2 regions of the Pseudomonas sp. DCB_BI genome follow, and region 2 is predicted to be linked to the other one. Evidence: predicted binding sites of a transcription regulator. Region 2 holds the regulator's gene; the other holds the start of a gene.

Region 1 (6,284 bases), on a different contig from region 2:
ACCAGGGTATTCGGCACAGGCTTGCCGTACTGGTCGACGACGCGGCCGGCAACGATGATGCGCTCACCGATCGGCAGGCCACCGTTGTTGAAGTTCAGCAGCAAGTCATGGTCGTGGGCGCCGAAGCCCAGGTGGGAAAAGTCCGGACCAGTGGTTTCACTGATCGACTGTGGAATGCTGACCAGTGCCTGGCGCGGCGAGCGGGCAATGGACGTCTTGTAGTCAGGCGTAAGGGCTTTAGGGTGCCAGTTGCGATCACGGATCACGAAGCGGCTGTTGTCCTGGGCGGGCATGCCGGTTTCCTCTCTTGGAATTATGAGAACGCCTGGGCGTGGCAGGCGGACTTGCAGTTTCGAGCATGTCGCGCGCGATGAATATTGAATTGAGCTGCTTTAAACATAACCATTTGGTTATGGGTTAACACCTTGGTCTGACACCAGGCGCAGTCGTGGACTAATCTTGTCTACTTGTTTCACGCTCCGGAGAGCATTCATGGAATGGCGAAAAGGCCGACGCAGCGACAACGTGGTCGATGCCCGAGGCGAAGGTGGCGGTGGCGGCGGCATGCGTTTCGGCGGCGGCAAGGGGCTGGGCCTCGGGGCAATACTGCTGATTGTCGGCATCGGCTGGCTCACCGGGCAGGACCCGTTGCAGATTCTTGGCCAGCTCACCGGCCAGATGGAGCAGCAACAACAGCAGACGGCGCCCAGTGGTGCGGGCGGCAAGGCGCCGCCGGCAAATGACCAGCAAGCCGAGTTCGTTGCCTCGGTCCTGGGCGATACCGAGGACACCTGGAAAGCGCTGTTCGCTGAAGCCGGTAAGCAATACCGCGACCCTAAACTGGTACTGTTCAGTGGCCAGGTCAATTCTGCCTGTGGCTTTGCATCGGCGGCGGTGGGGCCGTTCTACTGCCCGGCGGACCAGCGGGTTTACCTCGACATGTCGTTCTTCCGCGAAATGGAAACCCGCTTTGCGGCAGCTGGTGACTTCGCCCAGGCTTACGTGATCGCCCACGAAATCGGCCACCACGTGCAGACCTTGTTGGGTGTTTCGGCCAAGGTCGATGCCGCCCGGCGCAGCGGTCAGCGCATGGAGGGTGACAACGGGTTGCTGGTGCGCCAGGAACTGCAGGCCGACTGCCTGGCCGGGGTATGGGCCTACCAGGCACAGAAGCGCCTGAACTGGCTGGAGCCAGGTGATGTCGAGGAGGCACTGAACGCAGCCAATGCCATTGGCGATGACCGCCTTCAACAGCAAGGCCGTGGCCGCGTGGTACCGGACTCGTTCACCCATGGCACCTCGGCGCAGCGGGTGCGCTGGTTCAAGGCCGGGTTTGCCCAAGGTGAGGTGAACAGCTGCGATACTTTCAGTTCGCGCAACCTCTGATACCCGGCCCGACAGGCTGACGCGGTCGCTTCAGGAACGGCGGTAGCCGCGAACAACGGCAAAGCCGGTGCCATCTACCGCGTCGCCTGCTTCGCGGGTAGACCCGCTCCCACAGCGCCCGCGCCAGAGCGCTCCCTCATATTTTGCTGAAAAAGCGTTTCAGCTTCCGCATTCATTGCCGATAACCCCTGCACGAGTCAGCGGGCACCCAGAACAACAACGCCTGGCGATCGAAGATCAAGCGAGCGAAAACTACTTCTGGAGAGCGTGCATGAACAGCTGGTTCGCCAACATCAGCGTCAACCTCAAACTCGGCCTGGGCTTCGGCCTGGTGCTGGTCCTTACCGGCCTGCTGGCCCTGACCGGCTGGACCAGCCTCGGCAGCCTGATCGATCGCAGCAACTGGATGGGTGACATTGGCCAGCTGAACAAGGACCTCACCGACCTGCGCATCGCGCGCCTGCAGTACATGATCGCCAACGGCGACGATGCTGCAGCCGCCAACACCCAAGCCAAGCTGGACGCCTTCAGCAAGCAACAGGCCTACCTGGCCAGCACCTTCAAGAGCCCGGAAAACGTCAAGCTGCTGGGGGAACTGGGCGAGACCATCAGCGCCTACAAGTTGTCGCTGAACAAGATGCGCCAAGGCTACGACGCTACCCGCTCCGCACGTACAGCCATGGACAGCTCAGCCTCCCGCGCCGACCAGGCCATGGACGTGCTCAGTCAGGAAGTAATGGCGCGCCCAGAAGCCGACAGCACGCGCCTGGCCCAGTACCAGTTGATCAGCAAGGCCCGCCAGCAACTGCTGCAGGTGCGCATCGACGTGCGTGGCTATATTGCCGACAACAGTGCCGCCAACGAGCAAGCCGCTCTGCGCCAGCTGGACGCCGCACTGGCCGATATCGACAACCTCAAGCGCCAGCTGCCCACCGAAGAGGCTCGCCTGCAACAGTTCGAAAGCGCGGTGCTGGCCTACCGCAACGCCGTTAGCCAGTTCCGCGACGCGGTTGCCAACATCACCACCTCACGCGCCGAAATGACCGTGCAGGGTGCCGATATCGTCAAGCGCAGCGATGCGCTGTACAAGATCCAGCTGGAGCGCCGCGACATCGAGAGCAGCCAGGCTCGCAGCCTGCAGGCCATCGCCACGCTACTGGCGCTGCTGGTCGGCGTGCTGGCAGCGGTGCTGATTACCCGTCAGATCACCCGCCCGCTGCACGACACCCTGGTGGCGGTGGAGAAGATCGCCAGCGGCGACCTCACCCAGCACCTGCGCGTCACCCGCCGCGATGAACTGGGTGTGCTGCAACAAGGCATCGCGCGCATGGGCACGACCCTGCGCGAGCTGATCAGTGGCATCCGTGATGGCGTCACGCAGATCGCCAGCGCTGCCGAAGAGCTGTCGGCGGTCACTGAACAGACCAGTGCCGGCGCCAACAGCCAGAAGGTTGAGACCGACCAGGTGGCCACCGCCATGCACGAAATGGCCGCCACCGTTCAGGAGGTTGCGCGCAACGCCGAGCAGGCCTCGCATGCCGCCACCAATGCCGACGACGAAGCCCGCGCTGGCGACCGCGTGGTGGGTGAAGCGATTGGCCAGATCGAGCGCCTGGCCGAGGACATGCATCGTTCCACCGAGGCCATGAACCTGCTGCAGCAGGAAAGCCAGAAAATCGGCAGCGTGATGGACGTGATCAAGTCGGTAGCCGAACAGACCAACCTGCTGGCGCTCAATGCGGCGATCGAGGCGGCACGTGCTGGCGAGGCCGGGCGTGGTTTTGCCGTGGTCGCCGACGAAGTGCGTGGCCTGGCCCAGCGCACGCAGAAGTCCACCGAAGAGATCGAAGAGCTGATTGCCAGCCTGCAGCAGGGTACTCAGCAAGTGGCGAACGCCATGCAGGGCAGCCGTACCTTGACCGACAGCAGCGTCGAGCTGGCACGCAAGGCCGGCGCCTCGTTGGAAAACATCACCAGTACGGTTTCGGGCATCCAGTCGATGAACCAGCAGATTGCTGCGGCGGCGGAGCAGCAGAGTGCGGTGGCTGAAGAAATCAGCCGCAGCATCCTGAATGTGCGGGATGTGTCGGAGCAGACCGCAGCGGCCAGCGACGAGACAGCAGCATCGAGTGTTGAGCTGGCACGGTTGGGTGGGCAGTTGCAGATGCTGGTCAGTCAGTTCCGCGTCTGACCTTCGGCGCTGTCCCGACACAAGTCCGCTACCCCATTGATCGACGTACGCCGGTCTTTGGGGAGGCGGCCTTGTGTCGCGCCAGGAGAGCAAGGCCCTCCCGGCGTGCTGACAGGTATTACTTGACGATCATCCCCACCCCACGCCCACGTGGATCGGAAGCGGTCTCCAGCTTCGCACCCTCCACCCGGATCGCCTGGATATCGCCCATCTCCCAACCCTGGTCTTCCAGCACGTAGCCCATCGTCTTCAACTCATCAGCCACCGGCCCGGTCAGCGGGGCATAGCTGTCAAAGTAGATGGTGTCCTTGGGCAGCAACTGGTGATGCACGCGCTGCGCCGCCACGGCCTTGTCCAGCGGCATGCCGTAGTCATACAGGTTATTCATCACCTGGAAGATCGAGGTGAAGATCCGCGACCCGCCCGGGGTGCCGATCACCAGCTCGACCTTGCCGTCACGGGTCATCAGGCTGGGGCTCATGGACGACAGCATGCGCTTGCCCGGTTCGATGGCGTTGGCATCGCCACCGACCACACCAAAGGCATTCGCCGCCCCCGGCTTGGCGCTGAAGTCATCCATCTCGTCGTTCAGCAGGAAGCCCGCCCCCTTCACCACCACGCCACTGCCGTAGTCGAGGTTGAGGGTGTACGTGTTGCTGACCGCGTTGCCCTGTTTGTCGACGATCGAGAAATGCGTAGTCTGGTGCGGCTCCAGGCCCGGCTTGACCTTGTCGGTGTCGGAAATGGCCTTCGGGTTGACCTGCGCAGCGCGCTTGGCCAGATAATCCTTGGCCACCAGCTTGTCCACAGGCACTTTTGTGAAAGCCGGGTCGCCGAGGTAATCCGCCCGGTCGGCGAACACCCGCTTCTCGATCTCGGCCAGCAAATGAATGTACTGCGCCGAATTGTGCGCCACCCCCTTGAAGTCCGCCGCGCGGTCTTCCTTGATGCCCAGCAGCTGGGCCAGGGCAACACCCCCGGAGCTTGGCGGTGGCGCGGTGTAGACCACGTTGCCACGCCAGCTCACGGCCATGGGCTCACGCCATACGGCCTTGTAGTCCTTCAGGTCTTCTTTGGTGATCAGGCCCTTGTCGGCCTGCATCTGGGCCACCAGCAAGTCGGCGGTCTTGCCCTGGTAGAACTCGCTTACGCCCTTGTCGGCGATACGTTCCAGGGTCTGTGCCATTTCCGGCTGCTTGAACAACTCGCCGACCTTCATGTTGCCAAAGTAGTCGTTGAAGTTGGTCGCGGTCTTGAACATGCCTTGGGCATCGTTGCGGTACTGGTATTGCTTTTCCGCCACCTTGAAGCCGTTTTTCGCATAGCCGATGGCCGGGGTCAGCAGCTCGCTCCAGGGCAGCTTGCCGAACTTCTTGTGCGCCTCCCACAGGCCCATCACCGTGCCGGGCACGCCAGCGGCGCGTACACCGACCAGGCTAAGGTTCTCGATCACCTCGCCCTTGTCGTCCAGGTACATGTTGCGCGTGGCAGCCTTGGGCGCAACCTCACGGTAGTCGAGGAAGTACGGCTTGCCGTCAACGAAGAGGGTCATGAAGCCACCACCGCCGATGTTACCGGCCTCGGGGTACGTCACCGCCAGGGTGAATGCCGTGGCCACTGCAGCATCTACCGCGTTGCCGCCCTTTTTCAGGATATCGGCGGCTACCTGTGCACCATATTGATCAGGTGCAGCCACCGCGCCGCCCTCCAGATTGGCGGCGTAAACCGAGGAACAGCTCAGGATCGCGGCCGCGAGAGCCAGGTACTGGAACGGAACAATACGCATGACACTTCCTTGGTGTTGTTTTTGTTGAGCAGTCAGTAAGGCCGAAGCGCTGCGACTGTGCAATCAACCGAAGGAAGTTTCGCCGCCTGTGGACAGGATCTGTCGCGTTCAGGCAACTCAGCAGGCGTACATCGCAAGCTTGCGCTGGATGAAATCGAGAAAGCACTGGATACGCAGCGCCAACTGGGTATTACGGTAGTACACCGCGTGGATCGGCTGGCGGTAGCCGTTGTTGGCCTCGCTCAGCAGCACCTGCAGGCGCCCGGCCCGGATGTCTTCGTGGGTCATGAAGTGCGACAGGCTGACGATGCCTTCGCCAGCCAGTGCCAGCTGGCGCAAGGTCTCCCCGCTGGAGGCGATAAGCGCCGGGCGGATGCTCCAGCGATCGCCCTGGGCATGCCGTAGCGGCCAGTGGTTGAGCGACTCGGGTTGGCTGAAGCCAAGCAGGCAATGGTTGGCCAGGTCCTCGACGCGCTGTGGCGTGCCGTGCTGTTCCAGATAGGCCGGGCTGGCCAGCACCTGCACCGGGCTGCAACCCAGGTTACGTGCGTGCAGGCTGGAATCGGCCAGCTCACCAATGCGTATTGCCACATCGGTGCTCTGTTCCAGCAGGTCGATGATCAGGTCGTCGGTGTTCAGCTCCAGCTCGATGCCCGGGTACTGGCGGCGGAACTCGCCGATCCACGGCAGGATGGCATGCAGCATGAATGGCGCAGCGGCGTTGATACGCAGACGCCCGGTGGCGGTCTGGCGGTTCATCGACAGGCGCTCTTCCATGTCGTCCATCTGCTGCAAAATCAAGCGCGCACGCTCGACGAAGAAACGGCCTTCCTCGGTGAGGTCCATGCGCCGGGTAGTGCGGTTCACCAAGGTGGTACCTAGCTTGCCCTCCAGGCGGGACAGGGTGCGGCTGACGGCAGA
Region 2 (6,284 bases):
TGATTACCACTTCTTCCTGGCCCACCAGTTGATCGACGACAAAGCCGATGCGCTGGGTGCCGACCGACAGGATCACCACGTGGCCCTCGTGCTGCTCTTCGTGCACCTGGCCCTGCACCAGCCAGCGCTTGAGGTAGAACAGCGGCAGCGCCTTGTCGCGCACGATCACCACCTCCTGGCCATCGACCACGTTGGTGCGCGACAGGTCCAGGTGGAAGATTTCGTTGACGTTGACCAGCGGGAAGGCGAACGCCTGGTTGCCCAGCATCACCATCAGGGTGGGCATGATCGCCAGGGTCAGCGGCACCTTGATGACGATCTTCGAGCCCTGGCCCTTGGCCGAGAAGATGTTGATCGAGCCGTTGAGCTGGGAGATCTTGGTCTTCACCACATCCATGCCCACGCCACGCCCGGACACGTCGGAAATCTCGGTCTTGGTCGAGAAGCCCGGGGCGAAGATCAGGTTGTAGCAGTCCGACTCGCTCAGGCGCTCGGCAGCATCCTTGTCCATCAGGCCCTTTTCCACGGCCTTGGCGCGCAGGATGTTGGGGTCCATGCCCTTGCCGTCGTCCGAAATCGACAGCAGGATATGGTCGCCTTCCTGTTCCGCCGACAGCACCACACGGCCGGTGCGGGCCTTGCCAGAGGCTTCACGCTCATCGGGCATCTCGATACCGTGGTCGACGGCGTTGCGTACCAAGTGCACCAGCGGGTCGGCCAAGGCCTCGACCAGGTTCTTGTCGAGGTCGGTCTCTTCGCCAACCAGCTCCAGGTTGATCTCTTTCTTCAACTGGCGCGCCAGGTCACGGACCAGACGCGGGAAGCGGCCAAAGACTTTCTTGATCGGCTGCATGCGGGTTTTCATCACCGCAGTCTGCAGGTCGGCCGTGACCACATCGAGGTTGGACACGGCCTTGGACATGGCCTCGTCGCCGCTGTTCAGGCCCAGGCGCACCAGGCGGTTACGCACCAGGACCAGCTCGCCGACCATGTTCATGATCTCATCCAGGCGCGCGGTATCGACGCGCACCGTGGTTTCCGCTTCGCTGGCGGCATGTTTTTCGGCGGCCGGGGCCGGCGCGCGAGGCGCTGCGGCAGGCTTGCTGGCCGGCGATGGCGCTGGCGCGGCGGCTGGCTTGGCCACCGGCTGGCTTGCGGCCTTGGCGGCAGCCGGCGCGTGCGCCTGGGCAGCTACCGGGGCCTCTGCTGCGGCCACATCGCCGCCGAACTTGCCCTTGCCGTGCAACTGGTCCAGCAGGGCTTCGAACTCGTGCTCGCTGATTTCGTCGCTGGCTGCGCTGTGTTCCGGCGCGGCGGGTGCTGGTGCCTGGGCGGCGGGCAAGGCGCCCGCCTGGAAGGTACCCTTGCCATGCAGCTGGTCGAGCAACGATTCGAATTCGGCGTCGGTAATGTCGTCGCTGACCGCTTCGCTGCTGACGGCAACCGGCGCTGGCGCAACCTCGGCATTGAACTGGCCCTTGCCGTGCAACTGGTCGAGCAGCGATTCGAACTCGGCATCGGTGATTTCATCACCAGCAGCGCTGACAGTCTCGCCCTGCATCTGCTCGTCGGCCGCCGCTTGCGCCTTGACCGCATCGAGCGAATCGAGCAGCTGCTCAAACTCGCTGTCGGTGATGTCCTGGTGCTGCTCCTCGGCCTCGGCCGGCGCTGCAACCGCCACGCCGGCAACCGGCGCCGGCGCTGCAACAGCTTCGGCTCCGCCCGGTTCTGCCAGGCGCGACAACGCCGCCAGCAGCTCGGGGGTGGCCGGAGTGACTTCGGTGCGCTCGCGCACCTGGCCAAACATGCTGTTGACGGTATCCAGTGCTTCAAGCACCACGTCCATCAGTTCCGCGTCGACCCGGCGCTCACCTTTGCGCAGGACGTCGAAGACGTTCTCGGCGATGTGGCAGCACTCCACCAGCTCGTTCAGCTGAAGGAAGCCGGCGCCCCCTTTTACAGTGTGGAAACCGCGAAAGATCGCATTGAGCAGGTCGGCATCGTCGGGCCGGCTTTCCAGCTCGACCAGTTGCTCGGACAGTTGCTCAAGAATTTCGCCGGCTTCTACCAGGAAATCCTGGAGGATTTCTTCATCGGCGCCGAAGCTCATCAAACGTGCTCCTTAAAAACCCAGGCTGGACAGCAAATCGTCGACATCGTCCTGACCGGACACGACGTCTTCACGCTTATCGGCATGAATCTGCGGACCTTCACCCCGAGTCGGATGTTTTTCTCGATCTTTTTCTGCGCGCAATTGATCGTGGTCATGCTGGATGCCCGCAAAGCGGTCCACCTGGCTGGCCATCAGCACCAGTTTGAGCAGGTTGCTTTCCACATCGGTCACCAAACTGGTGACGCGCTTGATCACCTGGCCGGTCAGGTCCTGATAGTCCTGGGCCAGCAAGATGTCGTTGAGGTGGCCGGCCACCTTGCGGTTGCCTTCGGCACTGTGCGTCAGAAAACTGTCGACACGCTTGACCAGGTCACGGAACTCCGGCGCAGCCACTTCGCGGCGCATGAAGCGTTGCCAGTCGGCGCTCAAGGCCTTGGCCTCGCTGGCCAGCTCGTTGAGCACCGGGGTGCTTTCCTCGACCAGGTCCATGGTGCGGTTGGCCGCGCCCTCGGTGAGCTTGACCACGTATGACAGACGTTCGGTGGCGTCGGTAATCTGCGACACCTCCTCGGCCTGCGGCATGGTCGGGTCGATCTGGAAACTGACAATGGCACTGTGCAGCTCGCGGGTCAGCTTGCCGACTTCCTGGTACAGGCCGCGATCACGGGTCTGGTTCAGCTCGTGAATCAGCTGCACCGCCTCGCCGAAACGGCCCCGCTCCAGGCTTTCTACCAACTCCTGGGCATGCTTCTTCAGGGTCGATTCGAACTCGCCCAAAGAGTTTTGTGATGAATCCATGGCGCGCCCCCTGACGTGACTCAGCCGTTGACGCGTTCGAAGATCTTCTCGATCTTTTCTTTGAGCACCTGGGCAGTGAACGGCTTGACCACATAACCGTTGACGCCCGCCTGGGCCGCTTCAATGATCTGGTCGCGCTTGGCTTCGGCGGTCACCATCAGCACCGGCATGCTTTTCAGCTTGTCGCTGGCACGCACTTTACGCAGCAGGTCGATACCGGACATGCCGGGCATGTTCCAGTCGGTCACCAGGAAGTCGTAATGGCCGTTTTCCAGCATCGGCAGTGCCGTAGTGCCGTCGTCAGCCTCGTCGGTGTTGGTGAAGCCCAGGTCACGCAACAGGTTCTTGATGATCCGCCGCATCGTCGAGAAGTCGTCAACGATGAGGATTTTCATGTCTTTGTTCAAGTAGACCTCCAAGCAGTCTCAAACGCGCTCGGCCCCCGAGCGCGCGCATTCATTCAATTCGGTACAACATGGAAAACGACTGCAACGAACCCGGGCTCAACGCGCCCGCCATTCCCCCAGGCGGCTGCGCAGGCGCGCGGCACATTGGCTGTGCAACTGGCTGACCCGCGACTCGCTGACCCCCAGCACCTCACCGATTTCCTTGAGGTTCAGCTCTTCGTCGTAGTACAGCGCCAACACCAGGCGCTCACGCTCCGGCAGGTTGGCGATGGCCTCGGCCAGGGCAATCTGGAAGCGCTCATCCTCAAGGCCGCGCGCAGGTTCCACCTGCCCACTGGCGCCATCCTCATGCAGGCCTTCGTGCTCGCCGTCCTGCAACAGGTCGTCGAAGCTGAACAGCCGGCTGCCCAGGGTGTCGTTCAAAATCCCGTAGTAATCATCGAGACTCAATTGGAGTTCGGCAGCAACTTCATGATCTTTAGCGTCACGGCCTGTTCTGGCTTCGACCGCACGCATCGCGTCGCTGACCATGCGGGTGTTGCGGTGCACCGAACGCGGCGCCCAGTCGCCCTTGCGCACCTCGTCGAGCATGGCCCCGCGAATGCGGATGCCGGCGTAGGTTTCAAAGCTGGCGCCCTTGCTGGCGTCGTATTTGTTGGCCACTTCCAGCAGGCCGATCATGCCGGCCTGGATCAGGTCCTCGACCTGCACGTTGGCCGGCAAGCGTGCCAGCAGGTGGTAGGCAATGCGCTTGACCAGCGGCGCATAGCGCTCGATCAGCTCGTACTGGGCATCTTTCGCTGCCCGGCTGTACATCTTGAAGCCGCTGGCGTTCATAGCACGGGTCCCGCGCTGGTGGGTTGCACCAGGCGCTCGACGAAGAACTCCAGATGCCCACGCGGGTTGGCGGGCAGCGGCCAGCTGTCGACCTTCTGGGCAATCGCCTTGAAGGCCAGCGCGCACTTGGAGCGAGGGAAGGCTTCGTAGACGGCGCGCTGCTTCTGTACTGCCTTGCGCACGCACTCGTCGTAGGGCACGGCACCCACGTACTGCAGGGCAACGTCAAGGAAGCGGTCGGTGACCTTGGTCAGCTTGGCGAACAGGTTGCGCCCTTCCTGCGGGCTTTGCGCCATGTTGGCCAGCACGCGGAAACGGTTCATGCCGTAGTCGCGGTTGAGCAGCTTGATCAGCGCGTAGGCGTCGGTGATCGAAGTGGGTTCGTCGCACACCACCAGCAGCACTTCCTGGGCCGCGCGGACAAAGCTGACCACCGAATCACCGATACCCGCAGCGGTATCGATCACCAGCACGTCGAGGTTGTCGCCGATTTCGCTGAACGCCTGGATCAACCCGGCATGCTGGGCCGGAGCCAGGTGCACCATGCTCTGGGTACCCGATGCCGCCGGCACGATGCGCACACCGCCGGGCCCCTGCAGCATCACGTCACGCAGCTCGCAGCGCCCCTCGATGACATCGGCCAGGGTGCGTTTGGGGGTCAGGCCCAGCAACACGTCGACATTGGCCAGGCCCAGGTCGGCGTCCAGCAACATGACCCTGCGGCCGAGCTCGGCCAGCGCCAGGGACAGGTTCACTGAAACGTTAGTCTTGCCGACGCCACCTTTGCCACCGGTCACGGCGATCACCTGTACGGGATGCATGCTACCCATGTCTGTTCTTTACCTTGTCTCGCTGGGACTCAGGCCACACGTAGGGCAATTCTGCGTACCCCTTGGCATAGCTACTTTGCACACACTTCATGGTCAACCCGCTCGCCGTGGGTTGTGGTAGAGATCAGCGAACATGTCGGCCATGGCCTCTTCGCTGGGCTCGTCCTGCTGCTGCACGTTCACCGCCCGGCTGACCAGCTGGTGGCCCCGCGGCAGGTGCAGGTCGTCAGGAATGCGCGGGCCGTCGGTAAGGTAAGCCACGGGCAATTCATGACTGATGGCAAGGCTCAGCACATCGCCAAGGCTTGCCGTTTCATCGAGTTTGGTCAGGATGCAGCCGGCCAGGCCACAGCGCTTGTAGCTGTGGTAGGCGGCGGTCAGCACCTGCTTCTGGCTGGTGGTGGCCAGCACCAGATAGTTCTTCGCGGCAATGCCACGCCCGGCCAAGGTTTCCAGCTGCATGCGCAGAGCTGGGTCGCTGGCCTGCAGGCCGGCGGTATCGATCAGCACGACGCGCTTGCGCAGCAGCGGCTCCAGCGCGGCCGCCAGCGACTGGCCCGGGTCGACGTAGGTCACCGGCACATTGAGGATGCGGCCCAGGGTCTTGAGCTGCTCCTGGGCACCGATGCGAAAGCTGTCCATGCTCACCAGCGCCAGGTTGTGCGCGCCGTACTTGAGCACGTAGCGCGCAGCCAGCTTGGCCAGGGTGGTGGTCTTGCCCATGCCGGCCGGGCCGACCATGGCAATCACGCCGCCCTCTTCGATCGGCTCGATCTCCGGTATTTCGATCATCCGCGCCAGGTGGGCCAACAGCATCCGCCAGCCCTGGCGGGGCTCCTCGATCTCGGCGGTCAGCTCCAGCAGCTCGCGGGCAATCGGCCCGGAAAGGCCGATGCGCTGCAAGCGGCGCCACAGGTTGGCCTGCTGCGGCTTGCTGCCCTGCAGCTGATTCCAGGCCAGCGAGCCCAGTTGCACTTCCAGCAGTTCGCGCAGGCCCGACAGCTCGGAACGCATGGCATCGAACAGGCGCGGGTCGACCGGTGCAGCCGTTGCTGCAGCCGGCGCTTCGGGGGTCTCGACGTGCGGCTCGATCAACGGCTCGGCGGCGGTCAGCGACTGGCCGGCGAACAATTGGCGGTTGTTGTCGCTGCTGTCCTGACGGTGGTCCAGCTCGGCCTGGACAGTGGCGATGCGCGTGTGGGTCTTGCGCAGCTCCTCTTCCAGCTCAGCGTTGGGCACCCGCGGGGCCAGGGCGGACAGCTTGTAGTCCAGCGCGGCCGTCAGTTCGACACCACCGGC

Evidence for each region. The regulator FliA, encoded in region 2, starts transcription of late flagellar genes. The targets are predictions, from matches to a motif close to CTAAAGTTTNNNNNNNNNNNGCCGNTAA.
Region 1: OO258_RS20745 (methyl-accepting chemotaxis protein) is a predicted target of FliA. The motif match lies at 1,544-1,571, and genes of this name have one in related genera.

What each region holds. Positions count from the first base shown of each region.
Region 1 is NZ_JAPFCG010000020.1:20,813-27,096, reverse strand. It holds gene pcaH (protocatechuate 3,4-dioxygenase subunit beta) at 1-293, opposite strand, end outside; gene OO258_RS20750 (neutral zinc metallopeptidase) at 493-1,386, shown strand; gene OO258_RS20745 (methyl-accepting chemotaxis protein) at 1,658-3,577, shown strand; gene ggt (gamma-glutamyltransferase) at 3,696-5,363, opposite strand; gene OO258_RS20735 (LysR family transcriptional regulator) at 5,481-6,284, opposite strand, start outside.
Region 2 is NZ_JAPFCG010000002.1:334,616-340,899, reverse strand. It holds gene OO258_RS03885 (chemotaxis protein CheA) at 1-2,110, opposite strand, end outside; gene OO258_RS03880 (protein phosphatase CheZ) at 2,123-2,911, opposite strand; gene OO258_RS03875 (chemotaxis response regulator CheY) at 2,932-3,306, opposite strand; gene fliA (RNA polymerase sigma factor FliA) at 3,415-4,155, opposite strand; gene fleN (flagellar synthesis regulator FleN) at 4,152-4,985, opposite strand; gene flhF (flagellar biosynthesis protein FlhF) at 5,079-6,284, opposite strand, start outside.